DNA from 2 places in the Nocardioides proteolyticus genome. Region 2 is predicted to be linked to the other one. Evidence: predicted binding sites of a transcription regulator. Region 2 holds the regulator's gene; the other holds the start of a gene.
The links. Region 2 encodes HrcA, which represses chaperone genes, less so after heat shock. Its sites were predicted from a motif close to TTGGCACTCGNNNNNNNCGAGTGCCAA; they were not measured.

Region 1 (4,530 bases), on a different contig from region 2:
CACCTCGCGCGTGGTCCATGGTCCGACCCTCGCACCCGACTGACACCCGGTCACAGGGGCCTAGGTACCCCGGCCTCGGGACCAATATCCGCCCTCAGATGACATTGGTCCCGGCGCGGCGGGGCCCCGTGCGGCCCGCTCCGGGCCGTCCTCCGGAAAAAGCACAGGGCCCCCGCCGGAGCGGGGGCCCTGCGAAGGGGTTCTGCTGGGGGCCGGACTCAGAAGTCCATGCCGCCCATGCCGCCGGTCGGGTCGCCCGCGGGGGCGGCCTTCTCCGGCTTGTCGGCCACGACGGCCTCGGTGGTGAGGAACAGCGCGGCGATCGACGCGGCGTTCTGCAGCGCCGAGCGGGTCACCTTGGCCGGGTCGATGATGCCCTCGCCCAGCAGGTCGACGTACTCGCCGGTCGCGGCGTTGAGGCCCTGGCCGACCGGGAGGCCGGCGACCTTCTCCGCCACGACGCCGCCCTCGAGGCCGGCGTTGATCGCGATCTGCTTCAGCGGCGCGGAGAGCGCCACCTTCACGATGTTGGCACCGGTCGCCTCGTCGCCGTCGAGCTCGAGCTTGTCGAAGGCCGACGAGCCGGCCTGGACCAGCGCGACGCCACCACCGGGGAGGATGCCCTCCTCGACGGCCGCCTTCGCGTTGCGGACGGCGTCCTCGATGCGGTGCTTGCGCTCCTTGAGCTCGACCTCGGTCGCCGCGCCGACCTTGATGACGGCCACGCCGCCGGCCAGCTTGGCGAGGCGCTCCTGGAGCTTCTCGCGGTCGTAGTCGGAGTCGGACTTCTCGATCTCCGCGCGGATCTGGTTGACCCGGCCCTCGATCTGGGCGGCGTCGCCGGCGCCCTCGACGATCGTGGTCTCGTCCTTGGTGACGACGACCTTGCGGGCCTGGCCGAGCAGCTCCAGGCCGGCGGTCTCGAGCTTGAGGCCCACCTCCTCGGAGATGACCTGGCCGCCGGTGAGGATCGCGATGTCCTGCAGCATCGCCTTGCGGCGGTCGCCGAAGCCGGGCGCCTTGACCGCGACGGACTTGAAGGTGCCGCGGATCTTGTTGACGACCAGGGTCGACAGCGCCTCGCCGTCGACGTCCTCGGCGATGATGACGAGCGGCTTGCCCGACTGCATGACCTTCTCCAGCAGCGGGAGCAGGTCCTTGACGTTGCTGATCTTGGAGTTGGCGATCAGGACGTAGGCGTCCTCGAGCACGGTCTCCATGCGCTCGGGGTCGGTGACGAAGTAGGCCGAGATGTAGCCCTTGTCGAACCGCATGCCCTCGGTGAGCTCGAGGTCGATGCCGAACGTGTTCGACTCCTCGACCGTGATCACGCCCTCCTTGCCGACCTTGTCCATCGCCTCGGCGATGGCGTCGCCGACGGTGGTGTCGCCACCGGCGGAGATCGTCGCGGTGGCCGCGATCTGCTCGCGGGTCTCGACCTCCTTGGCCATGCCGAGCAGCTGCTCGGACACGGCGGAGACGGCCGACTCGATGCCGCGCTTGAGACCCATCGGGTTCGCGCCCGCGGCGACGTTGCGGAGGCCCTCCTTCACGAGCGCCTGCGCGAGCACGGTCGCCGTCGTCGTGCCGTCACCGGCGACGTCGTCGGTCTTCTTGGCGACCTCCTTGACCAGCTCGGCGCCGATCTTCTCGTAGGGGTCCTCGAGCTCGATCTCCTTGGCGATGGACACACCGTCGTTGGTGATCGTGGGGGCGCCCCACTTCTTCTCCAGCACGACGTTGCGGCCCTTGGGGCCGAGGGTGACCTTGACGGCGTCTGCGAGCGTGTTCATGCCACGCTCGAGGCCGCGCCGGGCCTCCTCGTTGAAAGCAATCAGCTTCGGCATAACTCCTGCGATTCCTTCGCAATCGAGTTGTGGGGATCCGGCTCGTTGCCCGCGACGGACGGCCAGGCCGACCGGTGGACCCTTCCCACCGTCGCTGCTGACCTCAACTCCCCGGACCGGGGTCTTTTTGTCACTCTCATGAGGAGAGTGCCAACGTCATGTTTAGCACTCGCCCCCTGCGAGTGCAAGCGGTGGGTCACCCGTCCAGCCGGGCCACGACCAGGTCGGCGAACCGGCCGGCGTTGTCCGGCGCCACGTCGAGGTAGAGGCCCGGCTCGATGAGCTCCAGCTCGCTGACGACCCACGCGTCCTGCCAGCGCATCAGGTCCACCCGGGCGTAGGCGAGGTCGGCCTCGCGGCCCGACGCGCCGGCCGCCACGCGTCGTACGACGTCCTCGGCGAGGGCCGCCCGCGCCCGGTCCAGCGGCACCGCCCGGCTGCTGCCGCCGTAGGACTCGTGGACCCGGACCTCCTCGCCGGCGACCGCCTTGTCGACCTGCGCGACGGCCCTGCCCTCCAGCACGAAGACGGAGGTCTCGCCGCTGGTGCGCACCGACTCGACCAGGGGCTGGACCACCCACGGTCCGCGGACCAGGCCCTCCAGCCGCTCGTCGCGCACGGAGGCGGCCACCACCAGCCCCACTCCCCCGGCGCCGACCCGCGGCTTCACCACGACGGTCCCCCAGCGCGCGAGCGCGTCGCCGAGCCCGGTGGCCAGGGTGCGGTCGTCGAGCAGCGCGGTCGGCACGACCGGCGCCACGGCGTCGGTGCCGGCGAGCTCGAGGAGGTAGGCCTTGTCGGCGTTCCAGGCGAACACCTCCGCGCCGTTGAGCAGCGGCGTCGACTCCTCGACGCGTCGGGCCCAGGCGAGGAACTCGGGCAGCCGCCGGTGGTAGTCCCACGTCGAGCGGGCCGCGACCAGGTCGGCGCGCGCCCAGTCGACCGCGGGGTCGTCCCAGCACGCCCACCGGGCGTCGACCCCTCGCTCGGCCAGGGCCCGGACCAGCAGGTCGCCTCCGGGCTCACCGTCGGGGAGCAGGCTGAACGTCGCGAGCACGACCGTGGGCACCGGGCGACCCTACGCAGGGGCCCACGATCCGCGCTCGTCGGCCTCCGGGCCGGCGCTGCCGGGAGCCGGGCGCTCGAGGACGACCGGCGGGTGGTGGCCGAACGGCACCCTCTCCGCGTGGCCGAGCGCCAGCAGCACCGACGGCAGCAGCGCCTTGGCCGTCCGCTTGTAGCCGAGGGCGCTCGGGTGGAACCGGTCCAGGCTGAACATCTCGTCGGGGTTGGTGATGAAGAACGGTCCGACGACGTGGGCGAGGGACACCGCGTGCGCCCCGTTGCGCACGGCGGCCTCCGCCTGGGCAACGGCCAGCTGGCGGGAGACCCGGGACCCGAGGGCCCGCAGCGGTTGCGGCACCGGACGGAGCGCGCCGAGGTCGGGACAGGTGCCGACGACCACCTCGGTGCCCTCCTCGCGGAGGCGCACCAGCGCCTCCTCGAGGTAGGCGACCGACGCCGAGAGCGGCACTCGGTGGGTGACGTCGTTGCCGCCGACCACGATGACCGCGACGTCGGCGCGGTAGCCCGGCGGCAGTCCGTCCAGCTGTGCCGCGAGTGCGGACGTCTCCGAGCCGACCACCGCACCGGTGGTCAGCCGCACGGAGCGGTGCACCTCGTTGGCGAGGCCGCGGGCCAGCCGGGCGCCGAGGGTGTCCTTCGGGCGCTCGGCGCCCAGCCCGGCCGCGATCGAGTCCCCGAGCAGGAGGAGGTCCAGCGGCTCGCCGTACGACGGCTTCCAGGTGCGGTCGGCGTCGAGGGCCTCCTCGCCGAGCGGCTTGCCGATCGCCTGCCGTGCCCGCGCTGCCTGGCGGCGCAGCAGCTCGCGGGTGCCGCCGGCGGTCAGGCTGACGCCCGCCGCGGCGAGGCTCGTGGCGACCAGGGCCTTGCGGGTGCGGCTCATGGCTGCTTTGAACCAGACCCGCCTGAACGGACCGTGGCCGGCCGGTGGCCTCCGCGTGTCCAGCGCGGCGTCAGGACCCGATCTGCGTCACGACCTCGGTCACGGGCTCGTGCCGCACGGGGAAGTTGACCGACGCCGCGATGAAGCAGTTGCGGCTGGCCTCGGCGTGGATCTCGCCGGCGACGTCGCGCATGGAGGGATCGGTGATCGTCACCCGCGGCCGCAGCGTCACCGAGGTGAACCGACCGCCCTGGCCCTCCTGAACCATGGTGCCGACCGGCGAGTCGTCGTAGGCGACCACGACCACGCCGTGGTTGACCGCGGAGTGGAGGTAGGACAGCAGGTGGCACTGCCCGAGGGCGGCGAGCAGCAGCTCCTCGGGATTCCACCGCGACGCGTCGCCGCGGAAGGTCGGGTCGGCCGAGCCGAGCAGGTCCGGCTTGCCCTCGGCCCGGAGCAGCACGTCGCGGCCGTAGTCGCGGTAGCCGCTGGTGCCCGTGCCCCGGTTGCCCTGCCAGGTGAGGTCGAGGGAGTAGCGGTGTTCGGGCACAGCCCGGAGGTTTTCCTGCAACGTGTCAACCCCCGGCGACCGCCGGGATCACCGAGATCTCGGTGCCGTCGGGGGTGGGGGTGGCGAGCTCGTCGGCGAAGCGGACGTCGTCGTTGTCGACGTAGACGTTGACGAAGCGCCGCAGCTTGCCCTCCTCGTCGAGGATG
Region 2 (4,530 bases):
GGCGGTCGCCGAGGTCGATCACCGCGGCGCTGGAGAAGGTGCGGTCGGCGGGCCTGATGGTGGTGGCCAGGACCTCCGCCGCTCGGGGGTCCGCGGAGCGGCGGTACTCCTCCTGCACCCGCTCGCCGGCGGCGATGGTGCGGGCGGCGGCCTCCTCGGTCGCGTGGACGGGCACGTCGTCGTACTCCTCGGCGAAGGTGGCGTTGCCGAAGGTGTGGTCGAAGTGCTCGTGGGTGTTGACCACGGCGACGACCTCTCCGGCGCCGAGGGCGCGGACCTCGCCGAGGACCTCGCGGGCGGCGGCGGCAGAGCCGTGGGTGTCCACCACGACCAGGCCCCGATCACCGCCGACGGCGGTCACGTTGAGGTCGAGCCAGGGATGGCGGCAGACCCAGACCCGGTCGGCGACCTCGTGGAACGGCACGCCGTCAGGGTATCGGCCTCAGCACAGACCGGCGTGCAGCTCCGAGCGCAGCAGCTCGCCCAGCTCCTGGCTGGTCGCCGCCGGGCGCGCGAACGTGAGCCGGCGCGCGTGCCCGCCGTCCGGGTCGACCCACTGCAGGTCGACGCCGTCGCGCCGCAGGTGGTGGAGGTGGACCCCGAGCACCCGACCGAGGTGGGTTCCGGTGGTGGCGGCGACGGCGCGGCGCAGCTCGGCCTGGTGACAGAGGTTGGCGTGCTCGGCAGCGCGCTGCAGGAAGCCCCGGTTGAGCTCGTGCTGGTCGGCGGTGAACGCGCCGACGGGAACCCGGAGGTGCGGCCCGCCGTGGGTGGCCGGCCGCGACAGGAGGACGTAGTCGACGTGCAGCCGCACCTCGATCCGCGCCTCGGGCGAGCAGGGGCACTGCTCGGCCCCGCTCGCCGAGAGCCGGCCGGACAGCGTCAGCGACGCGTCCCGGTCCGCCGAGCCGGGACGGCCCAGGCCGCTGTCGACGGTGAGCAGCGCGGCGCGCCGTTCGGTCGCCGCCGCCGCCAGGGCGGAGCCCGCCGGGCATGAGAAGACCGGGTGCCCGGTGCGGTCGTGCATCTCCAGGTGCGTCCCGCCGAGGTCGGCGGTGACGTCATCGACCCCGTCGACGACCAGCTGGACCTCGGCCGGACAGGAGAGGATGCTGCGCGCGGCAGCCGCGAGCCGGCTGATCTCCGTGCGGACCGTCTCCGCGCCGTGGTGCCCCGTCATCGCCGGACCTCTCCTGTGTCTAAGGTGAGCCTAACCTATGTCGAAGGGTACGGCGCCGGCAACCCCGCCCGGCCGGGTCGCCTGGCCGCGGGGCGCGACTCGTCGGTTCCCGCCACGGCAGCGGTAGCATTGGCACTCGTCAGAGCGGAGTGCCAGCGGGCGTCGTCGGACGGCCGCCAACGGCCGTGGTCAGGAGGTGGGCATGCAGGAGGAACGCAGGCTCGCGGTCCTGCGCGCGATCGTCGAGGACTACGTCGCCACCGAGGAGCCGGTGGGGTCCAAGGCCCTGGTCGAGCGTCACCACCTCAACGTCTCGCCGGCGACGATCCGCAACGACATGGCGGCGCTCGAGGACGAGGGCTACCTCGCGCAGCCCCACACCAGCGCCGGCCGGGTCCCCACCGACAAGGGCTACCGGCTCTTCGTCGACCGGCTGTCGACGGTGAAGCCGATGACGCAGGCGGAGCGGCGGGCGATCGCGAGCTTCCTCGACGGCGCGATCGACCTCGACGACGTGGTCCGGCGCTCCGTGCGGTTGCTGGCCCAGCTGACGCGGCAGGTCGCCGTCGTGCAGTACCCCACCCTGTCCCGCTCCACCGTGCGCCACATCGAGATCGTCGCCCTCACGCCCACCCGACTGCTGCTGGTGCTCATCCTCAGCAGCGGCCGGGTCGAGCAGCGGCTCGTCGAGCTCGACAGCGAGCTCGCCGAGGACGACCTCGCCGCCCTGCGGTCCCGGGTCAACCTCGCCGCGACCGGCGAGGTGATCGCCAACGCGGCCGCTGCGCTCGACGACCTGGTCAAGGCCGAGGAGGGTGGTCCGCAGCCGTCGGCGACGATGGTGGCGGTGGTCGAGGCCCTCGTCGAGGCGATGAGCGACCACCGCTCCGACGAGCGGGTCGCGGTCGGCGGCACCGCCAACCTCGCCCGGTTCGGAGACAGCTTCGACACCTCGGTCAAGCCCCTCCTCGAGGCGCTGGAGGAGCAGGTCGTGCTCCTCAAGCTGCTCGGCGAGGCGACCAGCAGCGGCGCGGTGACGGTGCGGATCGGCACCGAGGGCCCCTACCAGGAGCTGGCGTCGACCAGCGTCGTGGCGACCGGCTACGGCCCCGACGACGCGCTGGCCTCGCTGGGCATCGTGGGCCCGACCCGGATGGACTACCCAGGAACGATGGCGGCCGTGCGCGCAGTGGCGCGCTACGTCTCGCGCATCCTCGACGAGAGCTGAAAGCGAACACCACGTGAGCCAGGACCCCTACGAGCTGCTCGGCGTCGACCGCGACGCGGACGCCGACGCCATCAAGAAGGCCTACCGGCGCCTCGCGCGGCAGCTCCACCCCGACGTCAACCCCGATCCGGAGAGCCAGGAGCGGTTCAAGCAGGTCTCCGCCGCCTACGAGGTGCTCTCGGACCCGCAGAAGCGTGCCGCCTACGACCGCGGAGGCGACCCGTTCGGCGGCGGCTTCGGTGGCCAAGGCGCCGGGTTCTCCTTCACCGACATCATGGACGCCTTCTTCGGCGGCACACCGGGGGCGGCCGGCGGTCGCGGTCCGCGCCCGCGCACGCGACGCGGCCAGGACGCCCTGATCCGGCTCGAGGTCGACCTCGCCGAGGCGGCCTTCGGCGTCTCCCGCGAGCTCAAGGTCGACACGGCCGTGCGCTGCTCGACCTGCGGCGGCGACGGCGCTGCGCCCGGCAGCCGGCCGGTCACCTGCGAGACCTGTCGGGGGGCGGGCGAGGTCGCCCAGGTGCAGCGATCGTTCCTCGGCGAGATCCGCACCCTCCGCCCGTGCGCCGCCTGCCGCGGCTTCGGCACCGTCATCCCCGACCCCTGCCGCGAGTGCGCCGGCGACGGCCGGGTCCGGTCGCGCCGCACGCTCACGGTGAAGATCCCCGCCGGCGTCGACACAGGCACCCGCGTGCAGCTCGCCGAGCAGGGGGAGGTCGGCCCCGGTGGCGGTCCCGCAGGCGACCTCTACGTCGAGATCCACGTCGCGCAGCACCCGGTGTTCAACCGCCACGGCAACGACCTGCACTGCACCGTCTCGGTCCCGATGACGGCCGCCGCCCTCGGCACCACGATCACCATGCCCACCCTCGAGGCCGACCTGCCCGACCCCGCCGACGCCGGCCTGGAGACGGACTTCGAGCTGACCATCCCGCCGGGGACGCAGTCGGGCCACGAGATCCTGCTGCGCGGTCGCGGGGTGCCGGGCCTCCGTGGGGGTCGCGGCGACCTGGTGGTCACCGTCGCCGTCGAGACGCCGACCCGCCTCGACGCGCGCCAGGAGCAGCTGCTCCGCGAGCTCGCCGAGATCCGCGGCGAGGAGCAGCCGAGCGGCGATGTCCGGCCGGCGCACAAGTCGGTGTTCGGCCGGCTGCGCGACGCGTTCACCGCGCACTGACGCCCCCCGACCGGTGACGCTGCCGCAGCACCTCGTCCCCGCCCTGGCCGGTGTCGGGGAGGGCGACCACGTCGTCGTCGAGGGCGACGAGGCCCACCACGCCGTCGTCGTACGACGCCTGCGCGTGGGTCAGGCGGTGCAGCTCACCGACGGCGCGGGCCGCGTGGTGACCGGGACGGTGACCGAGACGTCCAAGCGCTCCTTCACGGTGCTCGCCACGCAGGTCGACGACCGGCCCGAGCCCGCTCCCCGCTTCACGGTCGTGCAGGCGCTGCCGAAGGGCGACCGCGGCGAGCTGGCCGTGGAGGTGCTCACCGAGATCGGGGTGGCGCGGATCGTGCCGTGGGCGGCGACGCGCAGCGTCGCGGTGTGGAAGGGCGAGCGGGCCACGAGGTCCCACGCCCGGTGGCAGGCCACCGCGCGCGAGGCGGCCAAGCAGTCGCGGCGGGCCTGGCATCCCGAGGTCACCCCGCTGGCCGGCACGAGCGAGGTGCTCGCCCGGGTCGCGACCGCCGACGCCGCGGTGGCGCTGCACGAGGAGGCCGGCGAGCCGCTGGCCCGGGTGGCGGTGCCGACCGCCGGCGAGGTGGTCGTGGTGGTGGGTCCGGAGGGCGGTCTGACCGACGAGGAGGTCGCGGCTCTCGCCGACGCCGGTGCCGTGCCCGTGCGGCTCGGTGCGGAGGTGCTGCGCACCTCGACGGCCGGTGTCGCGGCGGTCGCGGCGCTCCTGGCGCGGACCACCCGCTGGGGAGCGTGAGGCCGCGGCCCCGGACGCCCGCCGCCGTCGGCCATGGGCACAGCCGCTACCGGCTCAACAGCTGCTCCACCCGGGCGATCTCCTCGTCGAGCCCCGCCCGCTCACCCCGCGTCAGAGGCCGCAGCAGGTCACCGACGACGACCTTGCCGTCCTCGATCCGCCACAGGCCCTCCAGCCAGCCGTCGACG

Region 1: the regulator HrcA is predicted to act here: its motif matches at 1,975-2,001, upstream of groL (chaperonin GroEL).

The regions. Positions count from the first base shown of each region.
Region 1 is NZ_JBNBPO030000021.1:70,725-75,254, forward strand. Features, by position in the region: gene ACPOLA_RS13600 (nitrate/nitrite transporter) at 1-19, opposite strand, end outside; gene groL (chaperonin GroEL) at 219-1,847, opposite strand; gene ACPOLA_RS13610 (ATP-grasp domain-containing protein) at 2,044-2,916, opposite strand; gene ACPOLA_RS13615 (SGNH/GDSL hydrolase family protein) at 2,926-3,813, opposite strand; gene ACPOLA_RS13620 (OsmC family protein) at 3,884-4,363, opposite strand; gene ACPOLA_RS13625 (MoaD/ThiS family protein) at 4,389-4,530, opposite strand, start outside.
Region 2 is NZ_JBNBPO030000023.1:20,137-24,666, forward strand. Features, by position in the region: gene ACPOLA_RS14210 (MBL fold metallo-hydrolase) at 1-424, opposite strand, end outside; gene ACPOLA_RS14215 (hypothetical protein) at 443-1,180, opposite strand; gene hrcA (heat-inducible transcriptional repressor HrcA) at 1,383-2,408, shown strand; gene dnaJ (molecular chaperone DnaJ) at 2,422-3,585, shown strand; gene ACPOLA_RS14230 (16S rRNA (uracil(1498)-N(3))-methyltransferase) at 3,599-4,342, shown strand; gene ACPOLA_RS14235 (winged helix DNA-binding domain-containing protein) at 4,389-4,530, opposite strand, start outside.